3 regions of the Yersinia vastinensis genome follow, and region 2 is predicted to be linked to each of the others. Evidence: predicted binding sites of a transcription regulator. Region 2 holds the regulator's gene; each other region holds the start of a gene.

Region 1 (5,897 bases), 520 kb from region 2:
TGGTGCTATTGTCGGTACTAATGGTGGTGAACTGTTAGGTGAAATCGGTCTGGCAATCGAGATGGGTTGTGATGCGGAAGATATCGCATTGACTATCCATGCTCACCCAACGTTGCATGAATCTGTGGGTCTGGCAGCAGAGATCTACGAAGGTAGCATTACTGATTTGCCTAACCCAAAAGCGAAAAAGAAATAATTTCTTATTGCTAATGAGTTAGTTAAGACGGCTCCTGAACAGGGGCCGTTTTTTATTGGGATAAAAGTAAGGTGAACTGGCTTAGTTGATTTGAATGGGTGGGGGCATAGGCTCATCGGTAATGGCAAGCATGCTGACCCTGAAAGTTGAGCTATCTGCGGACTCTTCTAACTCTGTAATCAAGAAACGGCTTTTAGGTAAAAAAATACGTTCTTCCCCCGGTTCATCAAGTAAATCCCCGATCTCAGTGCTATTAGTACGGCCAAGGAAAAATCTTATGGTATATCTTACGTTGACTTGCCCATCATTCAGGTCGCTGCTATTGAAGTGAGCAATACTGTCCTCATCAGCCGTAGTGCTTAAGAATGAGTCTATTTCAATGATTTCTTCTGGTATTACTTGGGCCAGAAATTCAGCACGATCTCTGACTTCCCCACGATATACTTCATCGACGACGCTCTCATCTTCAGAGGGGATATATCCATCTTCACGCAGTGAAATGTTAATATCTGAATTATTATCGAGCGCGGTGTAGGTTTCTGCTATTTCAACGTCTAACTCGTCGCCGGCCTCTCCTGTTCGTAGGGCATGATTTATAGCGACAAATCCTTCTTCTTGGAAGTTTCTAATAGCAAAATATTCTCTGAAACTTATATTCTCATGTGCGTAAGATGTATTATAAAGCTCGATCTCTTTTTCAATATCTAACTCACCTTCATCTAATCTTTCTTTACCATAGATATTCTCCATTTCTTCTTTTATTTTGGCGAAATCACGAGGTTTAATTAATTTGATACGGTCAATTTTATTTTTTTCTATTGGGTCATGCCCTTTTACGTCATACATGTCCAAAGAGGAGTTACTGCTATTATCCGATAACTCTACTTTAACTCTGCTTGTGCTTGCTCCCTCGTTGATAGTAGGGGGCTTCGTATCCCCTAATAGGAAACCTATTTTGCCATTCACTCGTTGTAATCTGCCAGAAGTCTTGGGATTAGGTTTGGGGCTGGTGGTCGGTAATAAGGGGGTTCGTTCTGTGCTGGTACGAGGTCGAGGTTTTGGTGCAGTCATTCTGGGGTTAGTTATCCTGGTTGGGCCGGGCCGGGGACTTCCACTCGTGCCGGGTTTCGCACCGATACCGACTTTGAACCCCTTGGGTTGAGGTGTCGGCCCACCAGATAATATCCCCAAACTCACCTCTACAGCGATCTCTTCACCGGTCTTGGGGGGTAATTTTCCCTCATCTTCAGGGACTGTTTTACATGCATACCCGGTACGCCATTGGCAATGTTGGTGCTGAAACTCAGTCCAGTTCTGACCAATTCTACGTTTAGGCTCCATGGGTCGAGCATGAATATCATTCATAACAAAGACCGTTAGAGAAAAAAATGCGACTCCAATTTTATTCATATCACCTCCTTTTACATGTAAGCTTTATTGAGATTTAAATAGCATGGCGATGCATTGGCATTAAAATATTGTTTTTGATGAATGGAGGGAATTTTATTTTTTAAGGAGGATGTGTGTCTGCGAATTAATAACCGTGATTACGCTAATATGAAATAAATAAAATAATAGACTGTGAAATTATTTTATTTATTTCAGGGGTGGAATCCATTGCGTAATTGACTTGCTGTAATATTAAATGTGCGGCGTAGGGCTGTCGTGAAATTAGCTGAACTGGTATATCCGGCAAGGGTGGCCGCTTGATCAATACTGATACCTTCTTTCTGGAGTGCCAGCATGGCGCGTTTTAAACGGCAATGGCGCAGGTATTCAAACACCGTAATGTTGTAACTTTCACGAAAACGCCGCTGTAACGTACTTTGGCTCATATTCACTAAATGCGCTAACTCACTCATTGATAGGTGGTCAGCCTCGCCACTTTCCAGCCAATCGCGTACCTGCTGAATACGATTCAACCCACGTAATGACATTTTATTTTGTTGTTGGGCCTGCTTCTCCAGTGAGCTGAACGCTTCAATAATCAACCCAATACATTGAGTTTCCCACTGTAGCCGCTCGAGTGGTGTTGAAAAGGGCGGAGCACTTGCTATTTTCTGGGCGATGGCTTGAGCGTGGATGGATGGACGCCATAAATGAATCGCCAAGTGTTGCTGAGTAAAGTTGTACAGCGCATCCCAGGAGCCAGAGTGCGGCAATAAATCACCGTACAACCATTCACGGTCAAAGGTGAGAGTCAGCGTGCGTTCGTGACTGTTGTTTTTGCCATGGCGAGTAAATAGAGTGCTTTCCGTCAGCGAAACTAGGGAGGCATCGCCTTTTTCCTGCAAATGCAGTTGTTTACCACCAAATGAAACATGTGCGCTACCGCTAACCACAATCGCCAGTTTCAGCGCAGGATTGAGCTGACTCTGCGTTTTAATATCGTAGAGATTAGTGACGTTTGCGGTATGCAAAATCAGGTGTGGATTTAGGCGTAACACCTGAAAATCACCATATAATACCGGGTCAGTAGACAAAGATTTAGCCCCGCTCAACTGATAATCGCTGGCAACCAGATTCGATTGCTGCACAATCTGGTCGCGGTAAATCGGTTTGGATGAGGGGGAAACATTGCGTAAATTATTTCTTTTCACCGCGGGCATGACAAATTCTCCACTGACATTGACGTTCTGACAAAGAGCTTTGCTGTTTACACAAACCTTTTTTCTGATAGCAAATGTAACAATTAGCAAGATGAATTGATAATGAAAATAATTATCAATCTTGTTCGTTTTTGTTGCCCTATGAATAGATCGGTAGAGATTTTCCTCTGCTGACATTTGCTGTGGGCTTTTGCATCGGGGAAAGTGTAATGAAAGTAAAATGGCAGCGGCGCTCTCTGACGACCTTGGCGAGCTTGATTGGCCTGTGTATTTCAACTCCGCTTTGGGCGCAGACACAAGATAGCACTCAAACCGGCTCTGATACAGCCGCGATAGAAAAAACACAAACTGTCACCGCGACTCAACAGCAAGAACCCTCTGAAGCCGGAGGCAAAGCGGCGTCTGGCGATACTCTAGTGGTGACGGCTCAACAGCAAGTGCGTCAAGCATTAGGGGCATCCACTATTACTGCGGAAGATATCCGCAAACGCCCACCGGCAAATGACCTATCCGAAATTATCCGTACTATGCCGGGTGTGAATCTTTCCGGCAACTCAGCCAGTGGTCAGCGCGGTAATAACCGCCAGATTGATATTCGTGGCATGGGGCCAGAAAATACCCTGATTATGATTGATGGCATTCCGGTTTCGAGCCGCAATGCGGTGCGTTATGGTTGGCGTGGCGAGCGTGATACCCGTGGTGATACCAACTGGGTTCCCGCTAATATGGTTGAAAAAATCGAAGTGTTACGCGGCCCGGCAGCGGCACGCTATGGTAATGGTGCCGCAGGTGGTGTGGTGAATATCATCACCAAACAACCAGACAAAGAGCTGCACGGTAGCTGGAATGCTTATATGAACCTGCCACAGCACAGTGAAGAAGGGGCAACGCGGCGCACTGATTTTAGTCTGATGGGGCCATTAAGTGACACCCTCAGCTTCCGTTTATACGGTGGATACAATAAAACTGATGCTGATGATTGGGATATTAACGCCGGTCATGAGTCAGCCCGAACAGGTAATCAGGCTGGGACGTTGCCGGCCGGGCGTGAAGGGGTGCGCAATAAAGATATCAATGGGTTACTGCGTTGGGACTTCGCGGTCGGCCAATCTCTGGAGTTTGAGGTGGGTTATAGCCGTCAGGGGAATATTTACGCTGGTGATACCCAAAACACCAACAGCAATGCCATTGTTCGTAGTTTATACGGCGCAGAAACTAACGTGATGTATCGCGATAACTTCTCACTCACACATCGTGGTTTCTGGGATAACGGTGTCAGCACGACCTCTTATGTTCAGTATGAAGATACACGCAACTCACGTATTAATGAGGGACTGGCGGGCGGTACAGAAGGTATTTTCTCTAATAACCATTTCAGCACTATCAAGCTGGATAACTATTTGGCCCATTCCGAAATTAACTTGCCCTTTGATTGGGGCGTTAATCAGGTACTGACTGTGGGTGCCGAATGGAATGACCAGAAAATGAATGACCCAACCTCTAATACCCAAACAACGAGCGAAGGGGGCAGTGTCAGTGGCTTAACTGGCACCGGGCGCGATACTCGCTCGTCAGCACAGATAGCGTCGGTCTTTGTTGAAGACAATATTGAATTGACAGACACCACGATGCTCACCCCTGCGCTGCGTTTTGATCATCACAGCACCGCGGGCAGTAACTGGAGTCCGGGCCTAAACCTGTCACAAGAACTGGGCGATTACTTCACCATGAAAATGGGTATCGCGCGTTCATATAAAGCGCCGAATCTCTATCAAACCAACCCTAACTATCTGTTATATAGCCGTGGTCAGGGCTGCTATGGTGGTGGCGGCAGTTGCTACTTGATGGGGAATGATTCTCTATCAGCCGAAACGAGTGTGAACAAAGAGATTGGGTTCGAGTTCCATAATAACGATGGCATTATTGCCGGTATTACTTACTTCCGTAATGATTATCGCAATAAGATTGAGCCGGGCTTGGTCTCACTGGGCAACGCCAGTGGCGGAACTGGCGCTTATGCTAACTCCGATATTTTCCAGTGGGAGAATGTGCCGAAAGCATTGGTTGAAGGTTTGGAAGGTAACCTGACCGTTCCATTCACTGATACGGTGCAATGGAGTAGCAACCTGACCTACATGTTGGAATCGAAGAACAAAACGACCGGGGATTATCTATCGATCACCCCAGAGTTTACACTGAATAGCTCATTGAGCTGGCAAGCAACGGATGATCTGTCCTTCCTGTCGACTGTGACATGGTATGGGCGTCAGAAACCGAAGAAATATGACTATCAAGGTTTGCCTGTGACAGGTACGGCGCTCAATGAAGTCAGCCCGTATGCCATTTTTGGTCTGAGCACCAGCTATACCGTGACAAAAAATGTCAGTGTCACCACGGGTATCGAAAACTTGTTTGATAAGCGCCAGTTCCGTGCGGGTAATGCGCAGAACGTTGCCAATATCGCGGGTGCTGGGGCGGCCACTTATAATGAGCCGGGCCGGACATTCTTTGTGAGCTTGAATACTCAGTTCTAAACTTACCTCTCTACAATGAGCAGATACGGCCATTTTCGGCTGTTTCTGCTCTCTTTATCGCCACAATATTTTCCATTTGCCATTCACCGCCATAAAAGTCCTACCAACAGCACGAGACACTCAGAGAGCGATGGTATCCATTCATTAGTTATGGTTATTATACTTGTCATCTTTCAATCAGCAGGTGTGTTGGCCTTTAGTGATGGGCTAACTGAGAGCCGTTATCAATATGTAAGATGATTACACTGCGCTCAACGATTCAGCAAAAATTTAATGTTGCTTTTATGTGAACGAATTAACACTGAGTTTAAATACTGGTATGCTGGTTGAGCGAAACTGGGCCTCTTACCTTACACCTACTGCATCAGTGATGATGGCTGGTGGAATAAGCCCGGCAAAATAAATGACAATAAGAGCGAGGAGAGAGTCGTGCTAGAAGAATACCGTAAGCACGTAGCCGAGCGTGCTGCAGAGGGTATCGTCCCCAAGCCATTAGATGCATCACAAATGGCAGCGCTGGTTGAATCATTAAAAAATCCGCCTGTGGGCGAAGAAGAA
Region 2 (5,897 bases):
TATGAAAATATTGTTGGCTGGCAACCCATCCCCCCTTGGCCACACCCTATTTTGTTTATTCGTGGTGAATTATCACCCTATATTCAAGACGGCTACCGTGATGAAATAGCACGTCAGTTCCCGCAAGCGCGTGCTCATGTAGTAGCGGGGACCGGTCATTGGGTTCATGCGGAAAAACCAGATTCAGTATTGCGCGCGATTCACCGCTTTATTGATAACGATTAAAGAGGCCGCCACTGGGATTGTTTAAAAAAACATCTTCTGGGGAAAAGAAATGTATTACCTGTGGAAAAATTGTGCAAAAAAGAATGAATTAGCCCAATCTAATCACAGTAAAGCATTGTCGTTGCTCGGTTGGCTGAGGTATTATGGCGCGCTATAAATTTGCTGCGGCGTTTAGTGGCAAATACAAATTCAGGCTGCTGGTCTATAGGTAACTCAATGCTCTCTATCTATGTTCTCAACCTGAAACGTGTAAACCGAATCATCAAGCTTTTTGATGTCAATCCCTTGTAGTACCGCTACCTATGGCAAAAGAACAAACGGATCGCACGACGCTGGATCTGTTCGCAGATGAACGCCGTCCGGGGCGCCCGAAAACAAACCCATTATCCCGTGATGAGCAGCTTAGAATTAATAAGCGAAATCAACTACGGCGCGATAAAGTACGTGGCTTACGACGCGTGGAACTGAAGATTAATGCCGATGCCGTCGATGCTCTCAATAGCCTTGCAGAGCAACGTAACATCAGCCGCAGTGAACTGATTGAACAGATGTTGCTTGCTCAATTAGAGCACTCGCAAGAGGGGTTTTAACCTTTTCGGTGACCACGACGGCGTGGCGTAAGTTATTACGCCACGCCGTTATCCCTTAATATCCTATCGACTTAGAATGTTTCCCAATTGGCGTTGCTGTCTACCTTGCTAACAACAGGTGTAGCAGCGAGTACTTTTACCCGAGATTTCACCGCCGGTTTTGCTTGCTCATCATCTGACCGCAGTTTAAACACCGCGACAGCCCGATTTAATTGTGTCGCTTGCTCCTCAAGTGATGTCGCTGCACGGGACGCTTCTTGCACCAGCGCTGCATTTTGCTGAGTCACGCTGTCCATTTCAGCCACCGCCTGCCCAACCTGACTAATACCTTTACTTTGTTCATCAGAAGCAGAGGCAATCTCGCCCATTAAATCTGTCACATTAGTGATAGAACGAACAATCTCATCCATCGTGACACCGGCACTTTCCACCAAAGTAGAACCGCTGCTGACCCGACCGACGGACTCATTAATTAAACCATCAATCTCCTTCGCAGCCTGAGCACTGCGTTGAGCCAAATTACGAACCTCACTGGCAACCACGGCAAAACCGCGACCTTGCTCGCCTGCACGGGCTGCCTCAACTGCCGCATTCAGTGCCAAAATATTGGTCTGGAAAGCAATGCTGTTAATCACCGTCGTAATGTCAGCTATTTTCCGCGAACTGGCTGAAATCTCGTTCATGGTGTTCACCACATCGGCAACCAGCGCCCCTCCCTTTTTCGCTGTTGCAGAAGCATTAGCCGCCAGTTGGCTGGCATGATGCGCATTATCCGCATTATGTTTCACCGTTGCGGTTAGCTGCTCCATGCTGGCTGCCGTTTCTTCAAGAGCAGCTGCCTGCTGTTCGGTACGAGAAGATAAGTCAGTATTACCGGCAGAAATTTCGGCAGCACCATGATAAATCCCATCAGTACTACTGCGAATCGCTTGTACCGTGTTTACCAGACTGGTTTGTACGTCCCGTAATAGTGGGAACAGTTGTCCAACGCAGTTACGACCAAAATCGACGATAGGTTGCCCAAGTTGCCCTGAAGCAATAACCCGGAAATGTGCGCGAATATCGTCCAATGGACGTACCAAATTGGCAACCAGATAACGATCGGTTACCAGCAAAATCACCAGACCCGCAACTAAAGCAGAGATCAATGTAATGCTGCTCACTTTGGTTAACTGAGAGAATTGATCTTTGGCCACACCAATGGCTTTCGAAGCAGCCTGATTAAAGGCTTCAGCCACGGAGCCATACTGGCGACTCAATGCGGGTACTGTTTTTTTCGCTAAATCTTGATAGGTGGCACTATTGTTATCCATTGCCGCCTGATAAAGCGGCATTACACCCTGTTCAATTAATCCACTCCACCCATCAATCACTCCAGTAACTAAAGCAGGATCAATCTGTGCATGATCGATAGCCTTAAACTCTGCGAGTTTTTTCTTCAGATTCTCCAGCGCGACATTGGATGATTTTAGCTCTTTATCTGCGTCTGCAATGTTACCGCTTTGGCGATAATCCACTGCACGGGCGAGACGAGTTACCATTCGGAAGTATTGATCTGTCCCCTGATTGACCAAATTCATGTTTTCAACCAGCACGCTATTGGCGTTAGAGGATTGGGTGAGTTGGTTCAGTGACAGCAACGTATAAGTGGATACGCCGCCCCAAAGCAGACAAAAGGCGCCAAGCACCCAAAGTAATGCAACTCTGATGGTGATATTTTTTAAAAACTGCATGTTCGTTCCCCTTATATATCGGATAGTTACCGATAGAGACTCTGGTGTTATTTGATGACCTAAAAGCAATAAAGGACGTTCCATACAGCTAACGACAACTCCTTTCCCGACAAACTTTCATCTGGCGGTTTTCCCCCTGGCACCGCAAATTGCAACCATTCAGTTACACAAAGGTTATCGGCAATAGCGTTATAAGATTGAGCGGCTCACAAAAATTTAATATCGCATGAACTTGATATGAGCCTGACGGCGTTTTCTGGCATGATGTCGCCCTATGAAATGTGTTATATTGTTGGGCAGCGTGCTCAGTAATTGGCATAACTATTTGAATTTAAAAGGTATTAAGTTATATGGCAACTGTAGGCATTTTCTTTGGCAGCGATACTGGCAATACCGAAAACATTGCCAAGATGATCCAAAAGCAACTGGGCAAAGAGGTTGCTGAGGTTCACGACATTGCCAAAAGTAGTAAAGAAGATTTAGAAGGTTTCGATATCCTGCTGCTTGGTATCCCTACCTGGTACTACGGCGAAGCACAGTGTGACTGGGATGATTTTTTCCCAACACTGGAAGAGATCGATTTCAATGGCAAATTGGTTGCTTTGTTCGGTTGTGGTGATCAGGAAGACTACGCAGAATATTTCTGTGATGCGATGGGGACCGTGCGCGACATCATCGAACCACGCGGTGCCGCAATCGTCGGTCACTGGCCGACTGCGGGTTACCACTTCGAAGCATCTAAAGGTCTGGCTGATGATGATCATTTCATTGGATTAGCTATCGATGAAGACCGCCAGCCAGAATTGACCAATGAACGTGTTGAAGCTTGGGTTAAACAGATCAGTGAAGAGCTGAATCTGGCCGAGATCACTGGCTAAATTTGTCAGATAGGAAACGCTTGGTGGATGATGTACTCCGCTAAGCGTTTCCATAAATTTCAATCCCTTTTGGCGCTCTTTTTTTTGCCCCTCACAGACTCTTAATCTCATTAAGCTCGGCTTATAGTCACAAATTTCACATGGTTTTATTTGTGGTCAGAATGCGCTTTGTTAAGCAGCCCACAGATCAGCATTATCATCTGTGCAAAATGAAAATAAACCGCTACAAATGTGTAACGTTCGGCGTAGCCGCTTTATACTTGAAGCATGCAACAATCCCATTCATCAATACATTGCATGATTAATCTGACAAAGTGTGCAATTATATCTTTGTTAACAACCACGGTTTTCATTTGGGGCTAGCAGTTCTATAATGAGACGCAATTGTAATTATTGCGCCACGGATGTCATAGGCTGAACAGCCTTAATTTGAATCGATAGTAACAGGACTGAATCCGCATGACTGACAACAATAAAGCCTTAAAAAACGCTGGACTTAAAGTAACACTGCCCCGGCTTAAGATTCTGGAAGTGTTGCAGGATCCGGCGTGCCATCACGTCAGCGCGGAAGATCTTTATAAAAAGCTGATCGATATCGGTGAAGAAATTGGTTTAGCCACGGTTTACCGTGTACTCAACCAGTTTGACGATGCCGGTATTGTGACCCGCCACAATTTCGAAGGCGGTAAATCAGTCTTTGAGCTGACGCAGCAGCACCATCATGATCACCTAATTTGCCTTGATTGCGGCAAAGTGATCGAGTTTAGTAATGAATCCATTGAATCGCTTCAACGTGAAATTGCTAAACAGCATGGTATCAAACTGACCAATCACAGTCTGTATTTGTACGGCCACTGTGAGACCGGCGATTGCCGCGAAAATGAGTCTGCGCACGATAAAAGATAAAGTATGTCCATCATCTTTCACACTGCAGGTGTGTTGGCTGCTCTCACTCACCCGAATCACTTACTGATGTAAGCTCATCGGGATTCCATTGATTGCCGCCGTCCTGCAATTTGAAATCTATTGGGCATTATGTTATCGCATTGATTTTATAAAGACTTTAAGCGTTGAAATTTTAAGTACCGAATAATGTTAGGGTTTATTTTTATCCAGAGATTATCTGGTGAACATAAACCCATCAGCAAGATGGCCACCTTTCCCGTTCAATCATCCGAGTTCAGCTCGGCCGGGACTCAGGTGGTCTTTCTTATTGAGACCTCGCCCTCCTTCCCTATCTAATTTTGAACATTTCTGTCTACCTCAAACAATCAAACCGCCCTTACCACCGCCCAAACCGACTGCCCATCACGATATTTCTGGCAAAAAAAGCCCCGGACATGCCGGGGGAAAACCATCAACTCAACTTCACTTAATATTGTTTACCTCAAAAACCAAGCAAACAGGAATAACATCAGACACAGCACTTTGAAAAAACCATCAGATTTTAACCGGTTCCGCACGACTACTGCGTTTACCATCCGGGCTGGTCGAGCGGATAAATACATCACCACTGACTGTAGGTTGTGCTTTGGCATCATACTTCTGCCATTGCTGACCACCATCGGTGGAATACTCAATAATCAAGCCCGGTAAGGAAATATTTGCTTCCAATACACCAGAGACAACTCGTGCGCCGGGTACTGGCAAGCGGTAGGCAATACCGGCTTTATCCAGTTTTGCCAACTCACGCTGGCCCATAATATTGGCAAAACGTTGCCAATCAGTGTGTAACGCTTGGGTATCCACCTGTTGCGTCTCACCACCTTTGTACTCGCGGCCTGCTTTATAATCTTGTTCCCAAGATGCACGGTGCCAAGCGCGCTCCGCCAACGGTAATACGCGAGGAAAAATCATGTACTCCATCTGTTCATCAGTACGCACGGTTTCATTCCACGATTGACCGGAAATTCCGTGTACACCCGGCCAAGGTTTATCACTTTTCGCACTGAAGTAATTACCATCGCGGTCCACAGACGTTTCAGCATTTTGCGGCATGTTATTTGGTGCAAAGCTAAAGACTTTGGCTTCGTCGGTAAAGCGAGTTGCCCAGTAGTAACCGCGTTCATTGGGGTTAACTTCATAGGGCATGTCGAAGTAGACATAATCGGGATTAGAAGCAACCACTTCGTAGCCTTTATTGGCCCAGTCATTGATTGAGTCAGCACCGCCCCAGAAGAGAGTATCCCAGAAGTTAACGCCAACACGTTGAGTGGCGAAGGCTTTCGAATCTTTCGCGTCTTTCAATCCATCTTGCCAAGCCTGCATTTTTTCGATGCCGTGAGCCTTCACTAATTCACTGACTTCAATGGCAAAGTGGCTGGAAAGATGTTCAACATCCTGAACTTTGCCTTGCTTAACCATATCCTGACAAACTTGTGACTTGGCCCAAGGTTTATCTTCAACGCTCTTATCAATAATGCCTTTGCCCGGCTCAATGGTGCCATTTTTATCTTGGAAACCGGCCCCCA
Region 3 (5,897 bases), 2.0 Mb from region 2:
TGCTGCCTTGCTGCAACGCCAATGACTTTGGGGAATCGTTTGGTCTTGGCGCTGCAGCGGTGTTAGCTGTGCTCACGCGCCCGAATCACTGACTTGAGTCAGCTCATCGGGACTTGCTCGCTTGCTGCCTTGCTGCAACGCCAATGACTTTGGGGAATCGTTTGGTCTTGGCGCTGCAGCGGTGTTAGCTGTGCTCACGCGCCCGAATCACTGACTTGAGTCAGCTCATCGGGACTTGCTCGCTTGCTGCCTTGCTGCAACGCCAATGACTTTGGGGAATCGTTTGGTCTTGAATTGCAGCTGTAAAAAAAGGCGCCGTAGCGCCTTTTTATTCACTGCTTTCTGATACGACTTATTAGAGTACCAGACCCGCGATAGAGGCGGACAATACGCTCACCAATGTGGAGCCGTACAGCAGTTTTAAACCAAAACGAGAAACCACATTCCCCTGATGCTCATTCAGACCTTTAATCGCCCCGGCTACGATACCGATAGAAGAGAAGTTCGCGAATGAAACCAAGAACACGGACAGAATACCGACACTACGTGGTGACAGTTCTGATGCGACTTTCTGCAAGTCCATCATTGCCACAAATTCGTTAGAAACCAGTTTGGTCGCCATGATACTACCCACTTGCAAGGCCTCATGCGCCGGAACGCCCATAATCCATGCGAACGGGAAGAACACATAACCCAAGATTCCTTGGAAGCTAATACCGAACAGCAGGCTGAACAAGGCATTTACAGCAGCAATCAATGCGATAAAACCAATCAGCATTGCAGCAACAATAATGGCGACTTTGAAACCCGCCAGGATGTATTCCCCCAGCATTTCAAAGAAGCTTTGGCCTTCATGCAAGTTACTGAGTTGTAACTCTTCTTCTTCTTCAGCTTTATACGGGTTGATTAATGACAACACGATAAAGGTACTGAACATGTTAAGCACCAGTGCCGCGACCACGAATTTCGCGTCCAGCATTGACATATAAGCCCCCACAATCGACATAGAAACTGTCGACATTGCAGTTGCTGCCATGGTGTACATACGTTTTTCGGACATTTTGCCCAAAATGTCTTTATAAGCGATAAAGTTTTCAGACTGGCCCAGAATCAGTGAACTCACTGCGTTGAATGATTCCAGTTTGCCCATGCCGTTAATTTTGGACAATAAAGTACCAATGATACGGATAACGATCGGCAGTACTTTGATGTATTGCAAAATACCGATTAAGGCAGAAATGAAGACGATAGGGCACAGCACTCTCAGGAAGAAGAACGCCAGACCTTTATCCCCCATATTGCCAAAGACAAAGTCAGTACCGGTAGCAGCGAATCCGAGTAATTTGTCGAATAAGCCGGCGAATCCTTTCACAAAACCTAATCCAGCTTCCGAATGGAGGAAGAAGTACGCCAATAACACTTCAATAACCAGCAATTGAATAACAAACCGAATGCGGATGCTCTTGCGATCTTTACAGGCAGCCAGAGCTAATATGGCCACCACGATCAAGGCCAACGCAAACTGCAGAATATGGGACATATGTGCTCCAAATTTGAGGCAGGCTAGATTTTCGTGGACATTTTATGTAACGGCTACATTAAAAACGAGACGTAGGCTGCAAATATAGAAATTCACTTTCATAAATGCAAACAAATTAGTGGGGTAGATCACAAAAAATAGGATGTTAATAATATGCTAAAGAGGTAGTTTTAATCCATGAGCTTGGATAATTGTAGCTCCCAGTCTTGGAAGCTGCGATGTCAGATTTGGCACGGTTTTCAGAAACAATGCGCAAAAGATTATTGCACGGCAAATTATGCGGTATTGGCTATCAGAGAGATAAGTTTTGTCGTTCTAAATGCGCTTGATAATTATTATCATTTATCTATTATTGGTGATCAGAGAGTAGCCGTAAATTCCCCAAGGGTAATACTGAATGTTGAATAGCCGTGCTGTCGATACATCCCGCCGTACATCAAGGAGGATTAAGCTCTCCCTGATGGGGCCTGCTTTTATCGCGGCCATTGGTTATATTGACCCCGGTAACTTTGCCACCAATATTCAAGCGGGCGCTTCATTTGGCTACACCCTTTTATGGGTAGTTGTTTGGGCCAACATCATGGCCATGCTTATCCAATTACTTTCTGCCAAACTCGGTATTGCAACGGGTAAAAATCTGGCTGAACACATTCGAGATCGTTTCCCCCGTCCCGTAGTTTGGGCGTACTGGGTGCAAGCCGAGATAATCGCAATAGCAACGGATTTGGCTGAGTTTATCGGTGCGGCGATCGGCTTTAAATTGCTCTTAGGTGTCACTCTTTTGGAAGGGGCGGTACTGACGGGCATCGCAACATTCCTCATTCTCATGCTGCAAAACCGTGGGCAAAAACCGCTCGAACTGGTCATCGGTGGGTTGTTGCTGTTTGTTGCTGCCGCCTACATTGTTGAGCTTATTTTCTCGCGCCCTGAGATTGCAGCGCTAGGGCGAGGGATGTTAGTCCCAGATTTACCTAACCGTGATGCGGTGTTTTTAGCCGCCGGGGTATTGGGTGCCACCATTATGCCGCACGTTATCTATCTGCATTCTTCATTGACGCAAACGGCAGGGGAGAGCTCTAAAGCGGATCGTTATGCGTCGACGAAATTGGATGTCGCGATTGCGATGACCATCGCCGGTTTCGTCAATCTGGCGATGATGGCAACAGCCGCAGCAGCTTTTCATTTCAATGGTTACGGCAGTATTGCCGAGATTGAACAAGCCTATTTAACATTGCAACCACTGCTGGGGAATGCTGCCGCCACTATTTTTGGCTTAAGTTTAGTGGCCGCCGGGCTTTCATCAACAGTGGTCGGGACGTTAGCTGGGCAAGTGGTTATGCAGGGCTTTGTGCGGTTTTACATTCCCATTTGGGTTCGTCGTCTGGTGACTATGCTGCCCTCTTTTATTGTTATTTTAGCGGGGTTAGATGCTACCCGGATACTGGTTATGAGTCAGGTATTGCTCAGTTTTGGTATCGCACTGGCATTGGTGCCACTGCTGGTTTTCACCGGCAATAAAGAATTGATGGGAGATATGGTTAACTCAAAATTGATTCAGAATTTGGGGAAACTGATTGTGCTGGTCGTGGTTGGATTAAATGCATACTTGCTTGTGGGTTTGCTTTAGTCAACGACAGACAATGATGCCATAAGGCGGGTGGGGCAAACTCCCGCCTGACAACAAACGTGACTTAGTCGTGATGATGACCATGCCCTTTTCCATGACCGCGATGTTGCTTTTTGGCGTGCTTGTCATATTTCCAGTAGCGGCCTTCATGGTAGTAATAATTCTTTTTCCACCAACCTCTATTTTGCCAGCGGTGACCATCCCAGTAATGGCCGTGGCGGTTTCGTTCACCTAAATCTCGGCCTTGATGGTTGTGCCACCACTGCCGGTCGCGCCAATCATAACCATCCCAATAATTACCACTGCGGTCTTGTTCGCCAATTTGCAAAGACACACTGGGTAGCAATTCAATACTCTCGGCATTTGCCATTGGAATGAGAGGGAACCAAGCTAATATAGTTATCAATAGCAAGGGCTTGATTCTTCTCGGTCTCACGACACTCAGTTTCAACAGCGTCGATTTAAACAGGGCCGCTTTTATCATCATTCATCCTTATTTGGCCTTATGGCTATGACACCATCTTAAACAGTGCGGTCCCCGCTGGGATTCGGATAAAACTGTAAAATAAAGATTTAGGAATTATCTGTGAGGATGATGAAAGGACGTTAACAGGGGCACTTAGCCCCTGTTTGATGATAGGAGAGGAAACGTTTACACCAAAATGTCTTCGATAATTTTTATCTCAGCTTCACTGAATTCAGTATTTGCCAGCATGCCGACGGCATCATCGATTTGACTCGTTTTACTGGCTCCAATCAGAGCCGAGGTTACCCGCCCACCTCGTAAGACCCAAGCTAAAGACATCTGCGACAACTTCTGCCCACGATCTAATGCCAACTCATTCAATTGACGCACTTTCGTCAGTTTTTCCGCTGTAAGTTGTTCAGGATTGAGGAATTTACTGTCACTGGCGGCTCGTGAGTCTAATGGGATGCCAGTCAAATAGCGATCAGTTAATAACCCGCCAGCCAGTGGAGAAAAGGCAATGGAACCCACCCCATATTCCTCCAGCGTATTTTGCAGATCTGCTTCAATCCAGCGCTCAAACATTGAGTATTTGGGTTGATGAATCAGACATGGAGTCCCCAGTTGCGCCAAAATTTCGCAAGCCTGACGCATAAGTGTCGCCGGGTAGTTAGACAAGCCGATATACAGTGCCTTACCTTGCCGTACGAGCAGGTCTAGCGCTGCCATCGTTTCTTCCAATGGCGTATTGGGATCTGGGCGGTGGTGATAGAAAATATCAACATAATCCAACCCCATACGTTGCAAGCTTTGATTGATACTGGCCACCAAATATTTTTTAGAACCCCAATCACCATAAGGGCCGGGCCACATGGTGTAGCCTGCCTTGGAGGAGATAATCAGCTCATCGCGATAAGGGCGCAGGTCTTGTTGCAAAATACGACCAAAATTCAGTTCAGCCGATCCGGGGGGAGGGCCGTAGTTATTGGCTAAATCAAAGTGGGTAATACCGTGATCAAAAGCTCGGAGAACCAAATGACGGCTATTTTCATACAGCGTGCTATCACCAAAGTTATGCCATAGTCCAAGTGAAATAGCCGGGAGCAATAGCCCATGACGACCACAACGATGGTACTCCATTTCCTGATAGCGGGAGGAGGCTGCTTGATAGACCATGATGACCCTTATTGATGAGAATAAACGACACTTGAGTGTATGCGTGTTCACCCGCTGCGTAAGCTAGTGAGATCACGTTATCTCTTGTTGACGTGATGATGCTTATGACTGAAGTCGGGATGTCAGCAAAAGATGACAGTACGCGCTAATTAATAATTCAAAAATATTAGATATATTTATGTTTTGCTTAATACTTATCTCACGATAATCAGCATTAAGGTTGATATGGTTATGGTCAGCAGCTACAAAGTGGCGGATTACTTACTGGATCGCTTGGCGCAATTAGGTGTCCGACATCTCTTTGGTGTTCCTGGTGATTTCAATCTTCATTTTCTTGATCATGTGATAAATCATCCCGTTATCCACTGGATGGGATGCGCTAATGAGCTTAATGCGGCGTATGCCGCAGATGGGTATGCCCGTGTCATGCCTGCTGCGGCATTGTTAACCACTGTAGGGGTCGGAGAGTTAAGCGCTATTAATGGAATAGCAGGTAGTTATGCTGAATATCTTCCTGTTATTCATATTGTTGGCACTCCTGCACTAGATGCACAAAAGGCGGGAGAATTGCTGCATCACTCATTAGGTGACGGTGACTTTGGTCATTTTGCCCGTATGGCAAAAGAGGTTACCTGCGCGCAGGCCAACTTGACTGCCAAGAATGCGGTAGCCGAAATAGATCGCTTGCTTGTGGCAGCATTGTGCCAGCGACGCCCTGTTTATCTCCAACTGCCCGCCGATGTTGCACAAGCTGATGTGGCAACATCTTTGGGTGAGTTGTCTCTGCCGCAACCTCTCTTATCGCCGACATCGTTGCAGGCATTTACTGATGCCGCTCGCGAAAAATTGCAGTCGGCGCAACGGATAGCCCTATTAGCTGATTTTCTGGCCGATCGTTTTGGTGCCCGACAACCGTTACGTCACTGGCTGGCGGAGGTGGATCTGCCACATGCAACGTTATTGATGGGAAAAGGGCTATTGGATGAGACGCACCCGATGTTTATCGGCACTTATGCTGGTGCGGCCAGTGAGGCCAACGTCAAAGCATATATCGAAGAGGCTGATGTGCTGATCGCCGTCGGAGTGTG

What was found. The regulator Fur, encoded in region 2, represses iron uptake genes when iron is present. The targets are predictions, from matches to a motif close to ATAATAATGAGAACNACTATCAA.
Region 1: the regulator Fur is predicted to act here: its motif matches at 2,902-2,924, upstream of ACIOG0_RS17945 (TonB-dependent siderophore receptor).
Region 3: the regulator Fur is predicted to act here: its motif matches at 1,866-1,888, upstream of ACIOG0_RS06245 (Nramp family divalent metal transporter).

Annotation. Positions count from the first base shown of each region.
Region 1 is NZ_CP173260.1:3,859,359-3,865,255, reverse strand. Features, by position in the region: gene lpdA (dihydrolipoyl dehydrogenase) at 1-196, shown strand, start outside; gene ACIOG0_RS17955 (hypothetical protein) at 278-1,606, opposite strand; gene ACIOG0_RS17950 (AraC family transcriptional regulator) at 1,798-2,805, opposite strand; gene ACIOG0_RS17945 (TonB-dependent siderophore receptor) at 3,015-5,339, shown strand; gene acnB (bifunctional aconitate hydratase 2/2-methylisocitrate dehydratase) at 5,769-5,897, shown strand, end outside.
Region 2 is NZ_CP173260.1:3,340,048-3,345,944, forward strand. Features, by position in the region: gene ybfF (esterase) at 1-225, shown strand, start outside; gene ybfE (LexA regulated protein) at 528-815, shown strand; gene ACIOG0_RS15565 (methyl-accepting chemotaxis protein) at 887-2,548, opposite strand; gene fldA (flavodoxin FldA) at 2,899-3,426, shown strand; gene fur (ferric iron uptake transcriptional regulator) at 3,886-4,332, shown strand; gene ACIOG0_RS15580 (beta-N-acetylhexosaminidase) at 4,867-5,897, opposite strand, start outside.
Region 3 is NZ_CP173260.1:1,363,788-1,369,684, forward strand. Features, by position in the region: gene ACIOG0_RS06240 (NupC/NupG family nucleoside CNT transporter) at 356-1,540, opposite strand; gene ACIOG0_RS06245 (Nramp family divalent metal transporter) at 1,938-3,167, shown strand; gene ACIOG0_RS06250 (DUF2502 domain-containing protein) at 3,232-3,651, opposite strand; gene ACIOG0_RS06255 (aldo/keto reductase) at 3,820-4,809, opposite strand; gene ACIOG0_RS06260 (alpha-keto acid decarboxylase family protein) at 5,041-5,897, shown strand, end outside.